Regions from separate parts of the Methylobacterium sp. E-041 genome, predicted to be linked through region 3. Evidence: riboswitches for the same ligand, from Rfam matches in the RefSeq annotation. Region 3 holds a riboswitch; each other region holds the start of a gene.

Region 1 (5,039 bases), on a different contig from region 3:
AGATGCAGCCACCGCTTCCCCGTCTTGCCGAGCTTAGCGAGCTTGGCGAGCATGCGCGCCGCGGAGGCCATCTCAGAACGCCGTCGTGAAGGCGACCTCGAACGAGCGCGGGCGCCCGAGGAGCCAGTTTGTGCCGACCCCGTCCACCGCGTTTCCGCTGATCGCGTAGACCTTGTCGAACAGGTTGAAGACGCGGAAGGACAGGCGCGAGGCCGGCGTGACCTGATGGTCGAGGCCGAGGTTGACCAGCCCGTAGGCCGGGCGTCGCGCGGTGTTGCCGAAATCGCTGAACACCTCGCCGACGTACTGGAACCCGACCCGTGCTTCCCAGGTCGGCGCGAAGGCGTAGTTGAGCCAGAGGTTGGCGACCCGCTCGGGCACGTCGATCGGCCGGTTGCCGGCGTACGAAATCGTCGCGCCGTTCACGGCCTGGTCGAAGGAATCGTACTGCGCGTGCAGCAGGGCGAGGTTCGCGTCGACCCGCCAGAGCGGCGTGACCTGCAGCGAGAGCGCCGCCTCGACCCCGTAGGAGGATTGCCGGCCGACCTGCGTCGAGACGTTCGGCTGGCCCGGCACCGCCGAGATCAGGTTGTCCTTGACGATGCGGTAGCCGGCGAGCGTCCACTCGCCTCGGCCGTCCCAGAATACGCCCTTGGCGCCGAGCTCGACCTGCTCGCCGGTGGAGAGCTTGAAGCCGGCCAGCGATTGCGACAGCGTGATCAGGCTGTTCACCGGGTCCGTGGCGGTGGCGACCTGCGCATAGAGCGCGGTGTCCGGCGTCGGGTTGAACACCAGCCCGAAGCGGTAGCCGAGGCCCTGGAAGGACTTCTCGAACTGCGCGTTGCTCATCAGGTTCTCGCGCTGCAGGGTCGAGGCATCGAACCGGACGCCGGACAGGAACGAGAGCTGGTCGGTGAGGATCAGCCGGTCCTCGGCGAAGACCGAGGCCTGGTCGGTGCTCGTCGCGTAGGCCGGGCTGGCGCGGCCGTTCAGCGGGAACGAGCCCGGGTCGTAATCCGTCAGCGGAACGCTGGTGACGAGGCCCGATCCGACGGTCGAGAAGTTGTTGATGTGCCGGAAGTCGATGTGGTTCACGTCGAAGCCGGCCAGGAACTCGTTGCGGAAGCCGAACAGCGTGCCCTTGAACGCGGCGTCGAACCGGTTCCCGACCTGTTCCTGCTGGTGGTAGATTTCGGTGTAGTCGCTCCGGTCGACCAATCGCGTCGATCGGTTGAAGCTGTAGGTCTCGACGTCGAGCCAGTGGCGCCGGCTCTGCAGCCGGTAGGCGGTGTTGCGCACCGTGATGTCGGCGGTGGGCGTCCACTCCGTCTTGAGCTGGGTCCAGTTGTCCGCCCAGGTGATCTTGGCGTCGCGGACGTTGTAGTTCTTGAACCGGATGAAATCCGGGATGCGCCCGTCGACCAGCGGCGTGCCCCAGTAGCGCGCCGGCTCCTGATAGCCGAGGTCGTGGCTCAGGGTGAAGGCGAGGTCGGGCGTGGCCTGGAGCAGGATCGCGCCCGAGACCGCGAGGTTGCGGAAGTCGCCGTCCGGGCTGATCCAGCCGCCGGCGCGGTTGCCGCTGACGTTAAGGCGATAGGCCACCGCGTCGCCGATCGGGCCGCCGGAATCGAGGGCGAGCCGCGCGATGCCGTCCGATCCGACGCCGGCCCGCACCACGTTGATGGGCGTGAAGGTCGGCTTCTTCGTCACCACGTTGATGACGCCGCCGATCGCCCCGTCGCCGTAGAGCACGGAGGCCGGCCCGCGCAGCACCTCGATGCGCTCGACGTTCCAGGTGTCGAACGGGAAGGTCACCGTGTTGGCGCCGACGAACAGCCGCGTGCCGTCGTAGAGCTGCTGGATCGAGTTCGGCCCCGAGAACCCGCGGCTGGTGAAGGCGCCGTTGCCGTTGCCCGGCGAGGCGATGGTGGTGATGCCGGTGGCGTTCTGCGTCACGGCGTCCGCGATCGTGTCCTGGCCGCGCAGCCGCGCGGTCTCGCCGGAGATGACGTCGACGCTGCCGGGGGTCTCCAGCGGCGTGAGGCCGAGGCGGCTCGCGCCGCGGTCGGGCGTGCGCAGGTTGAGGCCGACCGGCGCGGTGCGGCTCAAGCCGACGCCGTCGCCCGCGACCGTGAGGGTGTCGAGCACGACGCTCGCCGATTCGCCGGCGACCGGCTGGGCGCCGGCCTCTCGCGGCGGAGCGAGGATGACGAGCGCCGTGCCGGCGAGGAGCGGGCAGCGCATCGCGCGCCCGAGGGAACGAGCGGTTTGCAGAAGAACGAGCATGGATCGGATTCGGCTCTATCGGCGCGACGCGACGGCCTGCCCGACCCTCGATCTACATCGAATGTAACAATGTTACAATTAGGCGATCGGCCGAACGCGGCTCGGCCGCCGGCGCACGGATGCCGGGCGGCTTCCTGTGCGTCGTTCGGCGCGGGTCTCGCGGTCGGCAAGGGCATGGAAGGGACGTGCGGACGCGTGTGGTGGCACGTCACCGCGAACGAGGCCGCCCCGCATGCGCCGCGCGGGCCCATGCGTCTCGACACCCGTCGAGGCACCCCGCCCGACGCGTTTCGCGTGTGACCACGACTGACGGCAGGTCTCCTGGCTCGCGGGTCGCTGCCCCTCATCGTCTTCCCAGGCGCCGTGACCCAGTGACGTGTTGATGGAGGCTCGCCGCTTACAGTTGCGGGGGCAGCCGCGGCATCGGAAAGGCTTCTCGGAGCCTCGTCCTCACCGCGTTCCCTTTTGATCCCCGAGGGGAACCGTCCCCGCCAAGTGGCTTCCGCGGTCCCGAAGAGTCAACGGCCGGAATCACGCTCCTGTGAAGTGTGACCCGGCGGCGACAGCGACGGCGCGCACGGTGGCGCTAGGTCGAGACATGCGATCCGTCCTGCGCCGACGCCTCGACGACGACGCTCGGCGGCAAGGTTCCTCCGGCGCCGCCGAGGACGGAGCCGAGGTCGCCCGGCAGGGCGGTCTCCGCGGTCAGCTCCGCCGGCTCGCCGCCGGCCGCGTGCTCGTCCGCCACCAGGGCGACCGCGCCCAGTGCGATCAGGCCGAGGCTCGCCGCGTGCCGGGCGATGGCGGTGCTGTCGGCGGCGATGACGAGGTGGCTCCCGGCGGCCGCGACGACCTGCGCCAGCGCCTCGATCTCGCGTATGCGGTCGGCGTCCCGCGACACGTTGCGGATGTAGACCGCCTTCACCCGGCCGGGATGGTCGGCGACGATCCGGCCGTAGACCTCCGGATCGTGCTGCCCGCTGTCGCCGATCAGCACGAAGGGCAGGTCGCGATACAGCGACAGCATGTGGACGATCAGGGCGCGCTTGTGATCCTCCGCCCGGCGGGGGAGGGGGTGCTTCCACGACAGGCCCCATTCGCGCAGGAACAGGATCGGGCCCACCGGGATGCCGTGGATCGTGAAGAACTCCGACAGCATCTCGTACAGGCCCCACGGCGCGCGCGAGACGTAGAGCATCGGGTTGGCCTCGATGCCGTCCGGGCCGACGTAGAGGGCCCGGTAGAGCGCGGCGACGCCGGGGAAGGCGACGCGGTTCTCGGCATCCTCCACGAACAGCCGCCACAGCATCTTGGCCTTGTTGGCGACGCCCGTGCGCATCACCGTGTCGTCGATGTCGCTGACGACGACGCAGCCGGTGGCGCCCGGCGGCACGAACACCTGCCCCCGCGCCCGCACCGGCAGCTCCGCCTCGAGCGTGAGGTCGACGTCGTGCCAGCCATGGTCGCCCGCGGGCAACGCCTCCGGGCTGAGATGGACGCGGAAGTAGCCGTCGCGGTCGGTCTGGACCCGCGCCTGCGCGCCGCCGAAGCGGGCGGTGACGGCGGCGTCCTTCAGCGCCCGCCGCGCGATCCGCCGGGTGATGTCCCGCAGCTGCGCGCGCAGGCTCTCGTCGCCCGGTGCCGTACCGGGGTGGGACTGGCGGAAGATGCGGCCGATCAGGAAGATCTCGTCGGCGGAGCCGTAGCCGCGATAGGGCTCAATGACGATGCCGCCGCGCCCCTGCGCCCGGCGGACCGGGCGGGCGACGAGCTTCAGCGCCCGGACCGCGCCCTTCCTCCAACGCCGCAAACGCACTCCCATCGCCGATCGCCCGCTTCCGTCGCCTGAGCCGGTCAACGCCGCAAGCGGCGGATCGGAGCCCTCACGGCTGCACCTCCGGTGCGCCGTCGGGGCCGGAGGGCTCGTCCATCAGCGGATGCAGGTCGCGGACCATGCTCTTCAGGCGGTCGTCGAGGACGTGCGTGTAGATCTGCGTCGTCGAGATGTCGGCGTGGCCGAGCAGCTCCTGCACGATCCGCAGGTCGGCGCCGTTGTGCAGCAGATGGCTGGCGAAGGCGTGGCGCAGCACGTGCGGGCTGACCTTGTCGGCGCGCAGGCTCGCGGCCTCCGCCGCCGCCTTCAGGTCGCGGGCGAAGGCCTGCCGGGTGAGATGGCCGCTCTCGCTGTCGGCGGGAAACAGCCACGGCGCGTCGCTCGGCGAGGCGGCGAGGTGCCGGCGCATCGCGTCGCGCGCCAGCTCGGTGAGTGGCACGAGCCGTTCGCGCCCACCCTTTCCTCGCACCACGAGGTAGCGCTCGCGGGTCGAGGCGGCCGAGCGCGGAAGCGCGATCAGCTCGGAGACGCGCAGGCCCGTGGCGTAGAGCAGCTCGAGCAGGCACAGCATCCGCTGCGCCCGTCGCGCCTGGCCCGGCGCCTCGGCCTCGACCGCCGCATCGACCTGCGCGCGCGCCGTCGCGAGCAGCCGGTCGACTTCGGCGACCGACAGCACCTTCGGCAGCGCGCGGCCGCGGCGCGGGCCGGTGAGCGGCGCGCTCGGATCGGATTCGGCCAGCCCTTCTGCGTAGAGGAACTTGTGGAAGCCGCGGATGCAGGAGAGCCGCCGGGCGGCGGAGGCCGGCTTCAGGCCACGCGGCTCGAGGGAGGCGACGTAGGCGCGGAGGTCCGCCGCCTCGATCTCGGCGAGGTCGAGGCCCTCGTCGGCGAGGTGACCGAAGTAGTCGTCGAGATCGCG
Region 2 (5,039 bases), on a different contig from region 3:
CAGTCCGGCCGGGTGAAGGATCTGGTCGGGGTGCTGCGTTCGCGGGCCCATCCGGAGGCGGACGCGCACCGGCGGATGTACCGGCCCTGGGGCTGGTACCAGCGCGTCGACATCGGCGAGCGCTTCCAGGTCAAGCGCATCATGGTGACGCCGGGCGGGCGCCTGTCGCTGCAGAAGCACCATCACCGCGCCGAGCACTGGGTGGTGGTGAAGGGCACGGCGGAGGTGACGCTGGGCGAGCGCCTGGTCCTCGTGCACGAGAACGAGGCGGTGTACCTGCCGATCGGCTCGCTGCACCGCCTGACCAATCCCGGCAGGATCCCGCTCGAGCTGATCGAGGTCCAGGTCGGCTCCTATACCGGCGAGGACGACATCATCCGCGTCGAGGACGTCTACGGGCGGTGACGCGCCGGCGCGCCCGGCAGATGCATCCGATCCTCTGAACGACCCGGCCGCCGTCGGCGCGGAAATTGCCGGCGCTCAGTTGCGCAGCATCGCGATCCAGGACGAGACCGGGTCGACGACGTAGGCGGCGACCGAGGCCGCCCAGGCGCGGGCACGGGCCGGGAGCGAGCGGGCATCGCGTCCGGCCTCGACGTCGCGGGCGGCCATCAGCGCCGCGACGACGGCGTCCTCGCGCTCCTTGCATTCGTCGAGGGCGTTGCGCTGCGAGCCGGCGCGCCCCTGGGCCGGCGGCTGGTGCGCATAGGCTTCCCGCACGCAGTCGCGCCACGCCTGCTCCAGCGCCGCCGGGTCGGCCGCCCGCGGCGCCTGCGCAGCCGCGCAGGGCAGGGCGTTCAGGGACAGGAGGACAGCGAGGACGGGCATCCGCATGCGCGACGGTATCGCCGATTCGGGGCCGGCTCGGCAAGAACGAAGCGGCAACACGTTCGCGTGCATGCGCATGCCCCCGCTTATCCCCGCGCCGCGCGGGTCGAGCGGGTCGAGCGAGACGCTGCCGATCATCGCCGCGCCGGCGCACGGGTCTCGCGGGTTTTCGCGCGCGATCCGCACGCGTCGGCCGGCGGCTTAGGGGCGGATTAACCAAACGCGCGCCCAATACGGATCAGTCGCAGTTCTCTCGATCCCCGCACGGCCGACCCCATCGGCCGGCCCGCCGCCCGCCGATCCGTCGCGGGCGCGGGCCGGACGCTGCGCGGCTGCGGGCACCGGGTCGCCTTCGAGTCGAGTCCGCATGCCTCATCACCCGCGCTCCTCCTGCGGCCTCACGCGTCCCGCCCGCCGCCGGCGGGCACGCCGCCACCCGATCCTTCGCAACACGCTCGCCGCCCTGCTCTGCCTCGTCACCCTTGAGGGCGTGCCGCCGGGCGGCGGGACCGAGCCGGTGCCGCAGGTCGCGAGCCTCCAGGCCCGCAGCACCGGGTCGACCGCCCTCGCCGCCCTGTTCGATCCCCGGCCGATGCTGGGCCCGGAGGCCGGCGCGGACCGTCAGGGCGCGCCCCTCGGCGCCGCGCTCACCCCGCCCGAGCCGCGTTTCGCCCCGCCGGTCGCGACGCTCGCGGCCGCCGAGCCGCGTTCGACGGAAGCCGCGCCCCCGGTGCAGACCGGCCGGCAGGCCCAGGTCGTGGAGCAGGTGCGGGCCCTGCGGGCAAACCAGGTCTTACGGGACACGCAGGTCCTGCGGGTTACCCAGGTCCTGCGGGACACCGAGGTCGTGCGGCAGGCCCAGATCGTGCCGCTGCCGGTCGCCCGCCCGGCGGACCTGATCGCCGCCCCCGTGCCGCAGCGCCTCGCCCTGCGCCGCGCTCCGCGCCGGGTGCCCGAGGCGGTCCCGGCGCCCACCGCCGAGACGCCGTCGTTCTTCGAGGAGCTGTTCGCCGCGCGGAAGGATTCGGGCCCGGCTTTGGCCTACGCCGCCCTCGAGAGCCCCGGGCTGGAGCGGTCGCGCGGCCGCCTGTTCCCCGGCCCCGACGCGGGCGCCGGCACGGCGATCTACGACATCACCGCCCGCACCGTCCGCCTGCCGAACGGCGAGGTGCTGGAAGCCCATTCCGGCCTCGGCGCCAGCATGGACCATCCCGACTTCGTGCACCTGCGGATGCGCGGCTCGACCCCGCCGGGCACCTACGACCTCACCGAGCGCGAGGCTTTGTTCCACGGCGTGCGGGCGATCCGCCTCAACCCGGTGGGCGGCGCCGCCGCGATCCACGGCCGCGACGGGCTGCTGGCCCACACCTACATGCTCGGGCCGAGCGGCGCCTCGAACGGCTGCGTGTCCTTCCGCAACTACGACCGCTTCCTGCAGGCGTTCCTGCGCGGCGAGATCCGCCGCCTCGTCGTGGTGACCGGCCGCGGCGACGGCCCGGCCCGCTTCGCCGCGAGCCGCTGACGCCGTCACCGATCGGCCACACCCGGCGACGGCGTCCGAAAGCCGGATTGACGGGCCGGCGGCGCCCGACGCAACCTGCACGCGACGGTTCCTCATCGAGGATCAAAAGGGAACGCGGTGAGGGGAGGGCCCGACGGGGCCTTGCCCGAAGCCGCGGCTGCCCCCGCAACTGTAAGCGGCGAGCCTTCCACCACTGGACGTCACTGGATGCGCCGCATCCGGGAAGACGGTGGCGGGCGATGACCCGCGAGCCAGGAGACCTGCCGTCAGTCGTGGTCACACGCGAAGCGCGTCGGGCGGGGTGTTCCGGCGGGTGTCGAAGCCCCCGGCCGTCCGACGGACGGAGCGGTGGATCGGCCTCGTTCGCGGTGACGTGCCACGTCCGCGTCGCCCGAGGTCCCGTGTCCGCGTCCCAGTCCCCGCCCGTCTTCCGAACGCCAACCCTGCTCGCTCTCGCCTGCGCCGCCGCCCTCTCGGGCCCGGCCGCGCTGGCGCGCCCCGCCGCCGGGGAGGCCGAGGCGAACCTCGCCGAGATCTCCGTGACGGCCGACGATCCCAGGCCCGCCGCCGGGGCGGCGGCGAGCGCCGGCTACGTCGGCGGCACCATCGGCGCCGGCGGGGCGCTTCGGACGGTGGATGCGGCGAGCGCCGGCATCGTTTCCGGCGCCGAGATCAACAGCCGCCCGATCACGCGGCCGGGCGAGGTGCTCGAATCCGTGCCCGGCCTGATCGTCACCCAGCATTCGGGGGAGGGCAAGGCCAACCAGTTCTTCCTGCGCGGCTTCAACCTCGACCACGGCACCGACATCGCGATCGAGGTCGACGGGATGCCGGTGAACATGCGCACGCACGCGCACGGCCAGGGCTACGCCGACATCAACTTCCTGATCCCCGAGCTCGTCGGCGCGGTGGCGTTCCACAAGGGGCCGTACTTCGTCCGCGACGGCGACTTCGCCTCGGCCGGCTCGGTACGGATCGACTACCTCGACACCGTCGCCAAGAACGTCGCGCTGACCGCGTTCGGCAGCTTCGGCTACGCGCGGGCGCTGACCATCGCCTCGGCCCCCCTCGGCCAGGGCAACCTGCTCGTGGCGGGCGAGGCGCAGGTCTACGACGGCCCGTGGGACGTGCCGGATGCGCTGCGCAAGGTGAACGGCGTGGTGCGCTACAGCCAGGGCACGGCGCTCGACGGGTTCTCGGTCACCGGCATGGCCTATGCCAGCCGCTGGACCGCGACCAACCAGATCGCATCGCGCGCGGTGTCGGAGGGGATCATCGGCCGCTTCGGCACCCTGAACCCGACCGACGGCGGCGACAGCAGCCGGTTCTCGCTCTCGGGCCGCTGGAGCATGACCGACGACACCGGCGTCACGCGGGCCTCGGCCTACGTCATCCGCTCGCAGCTCAACCTGTTCAACGACTTCACCTACTTCCTCAACGATCCGGTCAACGGAGACCAGTTCCACCAGCTCGACCAGCGCATCCTCGGCGGCGGCGAGGTGAGCCACGTCTTCCAAGGCGACCTGTTCGGGCATCCGATGGAGAACGAGATCGGGGTGCAGACCCGCACCGACGCGATCCGCGTCGGGCTGTTCAACACCGCGAACCGCCAGTTCCGCACGGGCGTCCTCGACGACCGGGTGCTGGAGGCGAGCGGGGCGTTCTACGTCGACAACCGCGTGCGCTGGACCGACTGGCTGCGCACCAGCGTCGGCTTCCGGGCCGACGGCTACTACGGCGACGTGGTCTCCGACACGGCGGCCAATTCCGGCAAGGCACGGGACGGCATCGTCAACCCGAAGCTCGGGCTGGTGCTGGGGCCGTGGTTCGACACCGAGCTCTACGTGAACTACGGCGGCGGCTTCCACTCGAACGACGTGCGCGGCGTGACCGCGACGGTCGACCCGGCGAGCCCCCTCTTCAACATCGCGCGCTCGCCCTTCCTCGTGCCCTCGACCGGCTACGAGGTCGGCATCCGCAACCGCTCGATCGCCGGGCTGGAGACGGCATTGGCCCTGTTCCGCCTCGATTTCGCGTCGGAGAACCTGTTCCAGGGCGACACCGGCACGACGGAGCCGAGCCGGCCGAGCCGCCGCTTCGGCATCGAGTGGACCAACCGCTACGCGGTGACGCCGTGGCTGAGGCTGGAGGGGGACCTCACCGTCACCAATGCCCGCTTCTCCGACGTCGACCCGGTCGGCAACCGCATCCCCGAGGCGCCGACCACGATCGCGTCGGCCGGGTTCACCTTCGGCGAGGGCCTCGGCTGGTTCGGCGCGATGCGGCTGCGCTACTTCGGCCCGCGCCCGCTGATCGAGGACAATTCCGTGCGCTCGAAGCCGACGGCGCTGCTCAACGGCCGCGTCGGCTACCATTTCGACAACGGCCTCAGCCTGTCGCTCGACGTGCTGAACCTGACAAACGCCAAGTCGGACCAGATCACCTACTACTATATCTCGCGCCTGCCGGGCGAACCGGCCGACGGCGTCGCCGACCGGCACTTCCACCCGGTCGAGCCCACCGCCGTGCGGCTGACGCTGGCCGGGCGGTTCTGAGCGGCGGCCCTCGATCCGAGCGGCAGGCCCGGCGAAAACGGCCTCGCACGGTTCTGCCGCATTGACGGGGTGGCGGCCGGCGCCCTAGGCGTGGGACATGCGCATGTGGCGGCCAGATTGGCGGGTCTGCCGCG
Region 3 (5,039 bases):
ATGACCCCGCCGCGGTCGATGTCGCCGAGCAGCACCACCGGCGTATCCGTCGCGCGGGCGAACCCCATGTTGGCGATGTCGCCGGCACGCAGGTTGACCTCGGATGCCGAGCCCGCACCCTCGACGAGAATCAGGTCGGCCTGCGTCCTCAGGCGGTCGAAGCTGTCGAGCACCGCCTCCAGCAGGCGCGGCTTCCACGCCTGGTAGTCGCGCGCCTTCACCGTCGCGACCATGCGGCCCTGCACCACCACCTGGGCGCCGACCTCGGTCTGGGGCTTGAGCAGCACCGGGTTCATGTGGATCGACGGCGCGACGCCGGCCGCCCGCGCCTGCAGCGCCTGCGCCCGCCCGATCTCGCCGCCATCCGCTGTGACGGCGGCGTTGTTCGACATGTTCTGCGGCTTGAACGGGCGCACCCGAAGCCCGCGTCGGGTGAAGACGCGCGCGAGCCCGGCAACGATCAGCGACTTGCCGACGTCCGAGCCGGTGCCCTGGATCATTAGGCTTCGGGTCACGGCTGAAGGGACCATTCCATCAAAACTCGATCCCCTCCTGCGCCTTCACGCCGGCCGCGAAGTGGTGCTTCACGCTGCCCATCTCAGTGACGAGGTCGGCGGCCTCGATTAGCGCCGACCTGGCGTTGCGGCCGGTGACGACGACGTGCAGGTCCGGGCGACGGCTTTTCAGGGTGGCCACCACCGCATCGAGATCGAGGTAGTCGTAGCGCAGCGCGATGTTGAGCTCGTCGAGGATCAGGAGACGGAGGCTCGGGTCGGCCATCAGGTCGGTCGCCCGGTTCCAGGCGTTGAGGCAGGCGGCGATGTCGCGGGCCTTGTCCTGCGTCTCCCAAGTGAAGCCTTCGCCCATCGCGTGCCACGCGACCCGGTCGCCGAACGTCCTCAGCGCATGTGCCTCGCCGGTGTCCCACGCGCCCTTGATGAACTGCACCACGCCGACCCGGTGTCCGCGGCCCAGCATGCGCAGCGCCAGGCCCAGCGCCGCCGTGGTCTTGCCCTTGCCGGGTCCGGTGTTGACGATGAGCAGGCCCTTCTCGATCGTCTTGGCTGCGACCTCGGCGTCCTGCACCGCCTTGCGCTTCTCCATCTTCTCGCGATGGCGTTCGGCGTCGTCGGTCATGGCGTTCCCTGCGGTTTGATGACGAGCGGCAGCCCGGCGACCGCCAGGACGACGCGGTCGCACTCGGCCGCGAGGCTCTGGTGGAGGCGTCCGGCCGCATCGCGGAAGCGGCGGGCGAGCGCATTGTCGGGCACGATCCCGAGGCCGACCTCGTTCGACACGAGGACGAGCGGCCCGCGCGCTTCCCGGCAGGCACTGCGGAGCGCCGCCGTCTCGGCGTCGAGGTCGGCATCGGCAAGCAGCAGGTTCGTCAGCCATAAGGTCAGGCAATCGACCAGCACCGGCCCCGGCGCCTCGGCGATCGCGGCGGCCAGGGCGGTCGGCACGTCCCGAGTGATCCAGTCGCCGGAGCGCCGCGCTCTGTGGAGGGCGATGCGCGCGCGCATCTCGTCGTCCCAGGCCTGTGCCGTGGCGAGGTAGAGCCACGGGCCCGGCACCGCCTCGATCAACCTCTCGGCGTAGGCGCTCTTGCCCGAGCGCGCACCGCCGAGCACGAGGGTCGTCCGAGGCGCGGCCTGCTGCATGGCTGGAACCCATGCCCCAACCCCTGTGCGCCCGTCAAAGCCTCCGTTGTGCGGGGAGACCGGACAGGCTATGGCTGGACGCGACGGTGCCCCGGAGACGGGGTGAAAAGGGAATGCGGTGAGGGGAAACCCGATGCCGCGGCTGCCCCCGCAACTGTAAGCGGCCAGGGTCCCCACGGCGATCCGGGCTTCGTTGAACCGACCTGTCCAAGATGGGACTGCGTTGCGGATCGAAGCCTGGAACGCCGTGGGAGCCCTCAGCTCCTGCCCTCGGCCACCGATGTTTCGGGAAGGCGGCAGGCGCTGCGATCCGCGAGCCAGGAGACCTGCCGTCCCCCGCGCTTTCTCGAACGCCGCCGGCGGGGCGGCCGGAGATGTTGTCGACATGACCACCCAGACCCTCACCCAGACCGGCACCCGCGCGAACGAGGGCTTCGTCGCCATCGTCGCCGCCGCCATGCTCGGCCTCGGGCTCGTGTTCCTCGCCGGCTTCTCGCCGGCCTCGGCACTGCACAACGCGGCGCACGACTTCCGGCACACGCAGAACTTCCCCTGCCATTGACCGCCTGAACCCAGGCGTTCCCATGCTCATCCGGCTCCTGTCAGCGGCGCTCGCCGCCGGCTTCCTCGCGGCCGTCCTCGTGACGGGGCTCGAGCTCGCGCTCACCTCGCCGCTGATCATCGCCGCCGAGCGCTACGAGACCCAGGCCGCTCCCGGCGCCGCCGCCTCGGCGGCCCCGCTGGTCGGGCGCCCGCCGATCGTGCTCGCCCATGCCGGGCACGACCACGACACCAAGGCCGAGCCGGAATGGCAGCCGGCCGCCGGCCTGCCGCGCATACTGTTCACCGGGCTCGCGACCCTCGTCGGCGGGATCGGCTACGCCCTGCTCCTCGGCGCGGTGATGCTGGCCACCGGCCGCGAGCCGTCGCCCGAGCGCGGGCTCGCCTTCGCGGTCGCCGGCTTCCTCGCAGTGGCGCTCGCGCCGGCTCTGGGCCTGCCGCCCGAGCTGCCCGGCAGCGAGGCGGCCCCGCTGGCCGCCCGCCAGGTCTGGTGGGTGATGACGGCGTCGGCCACCGCGATGGGGATCTATCTCATCGCGATCCGCCGGGTGCCGATCACCATCCTCGGCGGAATCGTGCTCATCGTCGCTCCGCATCTGGCCGGTGCGCCGGAGGTGGCGGCGACGCCGTCCGAGCTTCCCGCCGGCCTCGCCGCGCAGTTCGCCGCGCGCTCGCTCGCCATCGCCTTCGTGTTTTGGGCGGTGATCGGCTTGGCCTTCGGGCGCGCCTGGCAGACCTTCGGCCCGAAGGCCGCGGCAGGCGCCCGTGGCTGACACGATCCTCTACGTCTGCACCACCTGCCGGATGGAGAGCGATGCGCCGGACGGCCCGCGCGCGGGCGCCCGCCTCTTCGACGCGTTGCATGCGCTTCCCGCCCCCGACGGCGTGACGATCGAAGCGGTCGAGTGCCTGTCGGTCTGCAAGCGGCCCTGCACCGTCGCCGTGGCCGCGGAGGATCGCTGGACCTACGTCTACGGCGACCTCGACCCGGAGGAATCCGCACGCATCATCCTCGACGGCGTCGGCCTCTACGCCGGCACGCCCGACGGGATCGTGCCGTGGAAGCAGAGGCCGCAGGAATTCCGCAAGGGCGTCGTCGCCCGCATCCCCCCGTTTCCGCCGCGCGCGGCCTGAGCCATCGGCGAGATCCCCATGAGCATCGTCCAGAAGATCCCCTGCACCATCGTCACCGGCTTCCTCGGGGCTGGCAAGACGACGCTGGTGCGCCACGTGGTCGAGAATGCCGGCGGGCGCCGGCTCGCGATCCTCGTCAACGAGTTCGGCGACATCGGCTTCGACAAGTCGTTCCTCGCCGCCTGCGGCATCGAGGGCTGCACCGAGGATTCGATCGTCGAGCTTCCCAACGGCTGCATCTGCTGCACCGTCGCGGACGACTTCGTGCCGGCGATGACGGCTCTTCTCGATCGCCCGAACCCGCCCGAGCACATCCTGATCGAGACGTCCGGCCTCGCCCTGCCCAAGCCCCTAGTCCAGGCGTTCCAGTGGCCGGCGATCCGCTCGCGGGTGACCGTCGACGGCGTCGTCGCGGTCGTGGACGGGCCGGCGGTCGCCTCGGGCGCCTTCGCCGAGGACCCCGAGGCTCTGGCCAACCAGCGCGCCGCCGATACGGCGGTGGACCACGACAACCCGCTCGAGGAGGTGTTCGAGGACCAACTCCTCTGCGCCGACCTCGTCGTGCTCAACAAGGCGGATCTTCTCGACGCCGCCGGCCTCGCGCAGGTGCGGGCCGAGGTGGAGCGCCAGCTTCCCCGCGCGGTGAAGGTGGTCGAGACAGCCCACGGCAAGATCGACCCGCGGGTGCTGCTCGGCCTCCAGGCCGCCGCCGAGGACGACCTCGACGCGCGCCCCTCGCATCACGGCGCGGGCGAGGATCACGACCACGACGACTTCGAGACCGTGGCGCTCCCGGTTCGCACGGCGATCACCGCCGCCGACCTCGCCGCCCGCGTCGAGAAGGCGGCCGAGACCGAGGGCGTCCTGCGCATCAAGGGCTTCTGCGCCGTCGAGGGCAAGCCGATGCGCCTCGTGGTGCAGGGCGTCGGCCGCCGCATCACCCATCATTTCGACCGTCCCTGGACGGCGGCCGAGCCCCGCGACGGCACACTGGTGGTGATCGGCCTGAAGGGCTTCGACCAGGGCGCGGTCGCCGAAGCGCTCGCCGGCTAGGGGTTGTCCGCCGCACAGGCTACACTGCGCGTTTTTACGATCACCGCAGATTCCGGGATGCTGGACCGCCGACTTCAGCCGATGAGCATCGATGCGTTCTTCGCCTGGCAGGAAGCCCAAGCGGAGCGGTACGAGCTCGTCGGCGGCGTGCCGGTGCGGATGATGGCCGGGGCGCGCAACGTTCACGACGACATCGTCGTGAACATCCTCGCATGGTTGCGCACGGCCCTACGCGGAAGCGGATGCCGTCCGTTCACCGGGGACGGCAGCGTCGAAACGCTGCCCGGCCAGATCCGCCGCCCCGATATCGGGGTCGATTGCGGATCCCGCGATCCGAACGCGCTGAAGGCGGCGCAGCCGCGGCTGGTCGTCGAGGTGCTGTCGCCGAGCACGCGCGACTTCGATGCGTTCGAGAAGCTCGGCGAGTACCGCACGATGGCCGACCTGGAGCATATCCTGCTGGTGGAACCCAATGCGGCGGAACTCCGCCTCTGGACGCGTGATCCGGACCGGCATTGGGCTGAGACCCGTCTTCTCGGGCTCGACGCGACGGTCCCGCTCTTGGCGTTCGGGATCGCCATGCCCGCGGCCGAGATCTACGACGGCGTCGCGTTTCCGAGCTGGCCCCGC

The links. A riboswitch is a leader RNA that binds a small molecule or an ion and turns the genes downstream of it on or off. The one in region 3 is predicted to bind cobalamin.
Region 1: linked by a shared signal. The riboswitch ahead of MKK70_RS27565 (TonB-dependent receptor) and the one ahead of MKK70_RS17035 (CbtB-domain containing protein) in region 3 are both predicted to bind cobalamin.
Region 2: linked by a shared signal. The riboswitch ahead of MKK70_RS13180 (TonB-dependent receptor) and the one ahead of MKK70_RS17035 (CbtB-domain containing protein) in region 3 are both predicted to bind cobalamin.

Annotation. Positions count from the first base shown of each region.
Region 1 covers NZ_JAKSYQ010000292.1:115,991-121,029, reverse strand. The annotation lists gene MKK70_RS27570 (PepSY domain-containing protein) at 1-71, opposite strand, end outside; gene MKK70_RS27565 (TonB-dependent receptor) at 73-2,244, opposite strand; cobalamin riboswitch at 2,580-2,788, opposite strand; gene MKK70_RS27560 (App1 family protein) at 2,873-4,108, opposite strand; gene MKK70_RS27555 (site-specific tyrosine recombinase XerD) at 4,170-5,039, opposite strand, start outside.
Region 2 covers NZ_JAKSYQ010000143.1:274-5,312, forward strand. The annotation lists partial or broken gene MKK70_RS13165 (cupin domain-containing protein) at 1-405, shown strand, start outside; gene MKK70_RS13170 (hypothetical protein) at 481-834, opposite strand; gene MKK70_RS13175 (DUF2778 domain-containing protein) at 1,196-2,350, shown strand; cobalamin riboswitch at 2,419-2,633, shown strand; gene MKK70_RS13180 (TonB-dependent receptor) at 2,752-4,905, shown strand; gene MKK70_RS13185 (hypothetical protein) at 5,009-5,039, shown strand, end outside.
Region 3 covers NZ_JAKSYQ010000181.1:15,818-20,856, forward strand. The annotation lists gene MKK70_RS17020 (cobyric acid synthase) at 1-500, opposite strand, end outside; gene cobO (cob(I)yrinic acid a,c-diamide adenosyltransferase) at 535-1,137, opposite strand; gene cobU (bifunctional adenosylcobinamide kinase/adenosylcobinamide-phosphate guanylyltransferase) at 1,134-1,661, opposite strand; cobalamin riboswitch at 1,729-2,010, shown strand; gene MKK70_RS17035 (CbtB-domain containing protein) at 2,047-2,223, shown strand; gene MKK70_RS17040 (CbtA family protein) at 2,246-2,995, shown strand; gene MKK70_RS17045 (DUF1636 family protein) at 2,988-3,356, shown strand; gene cobW (cobalamin biosynthesis protein CobW) at 3,375-4,409, shown strand; gene MKK70_RS17055 (Uma2 family endonuclease) at 4,413-5,039, shown strand, end outside.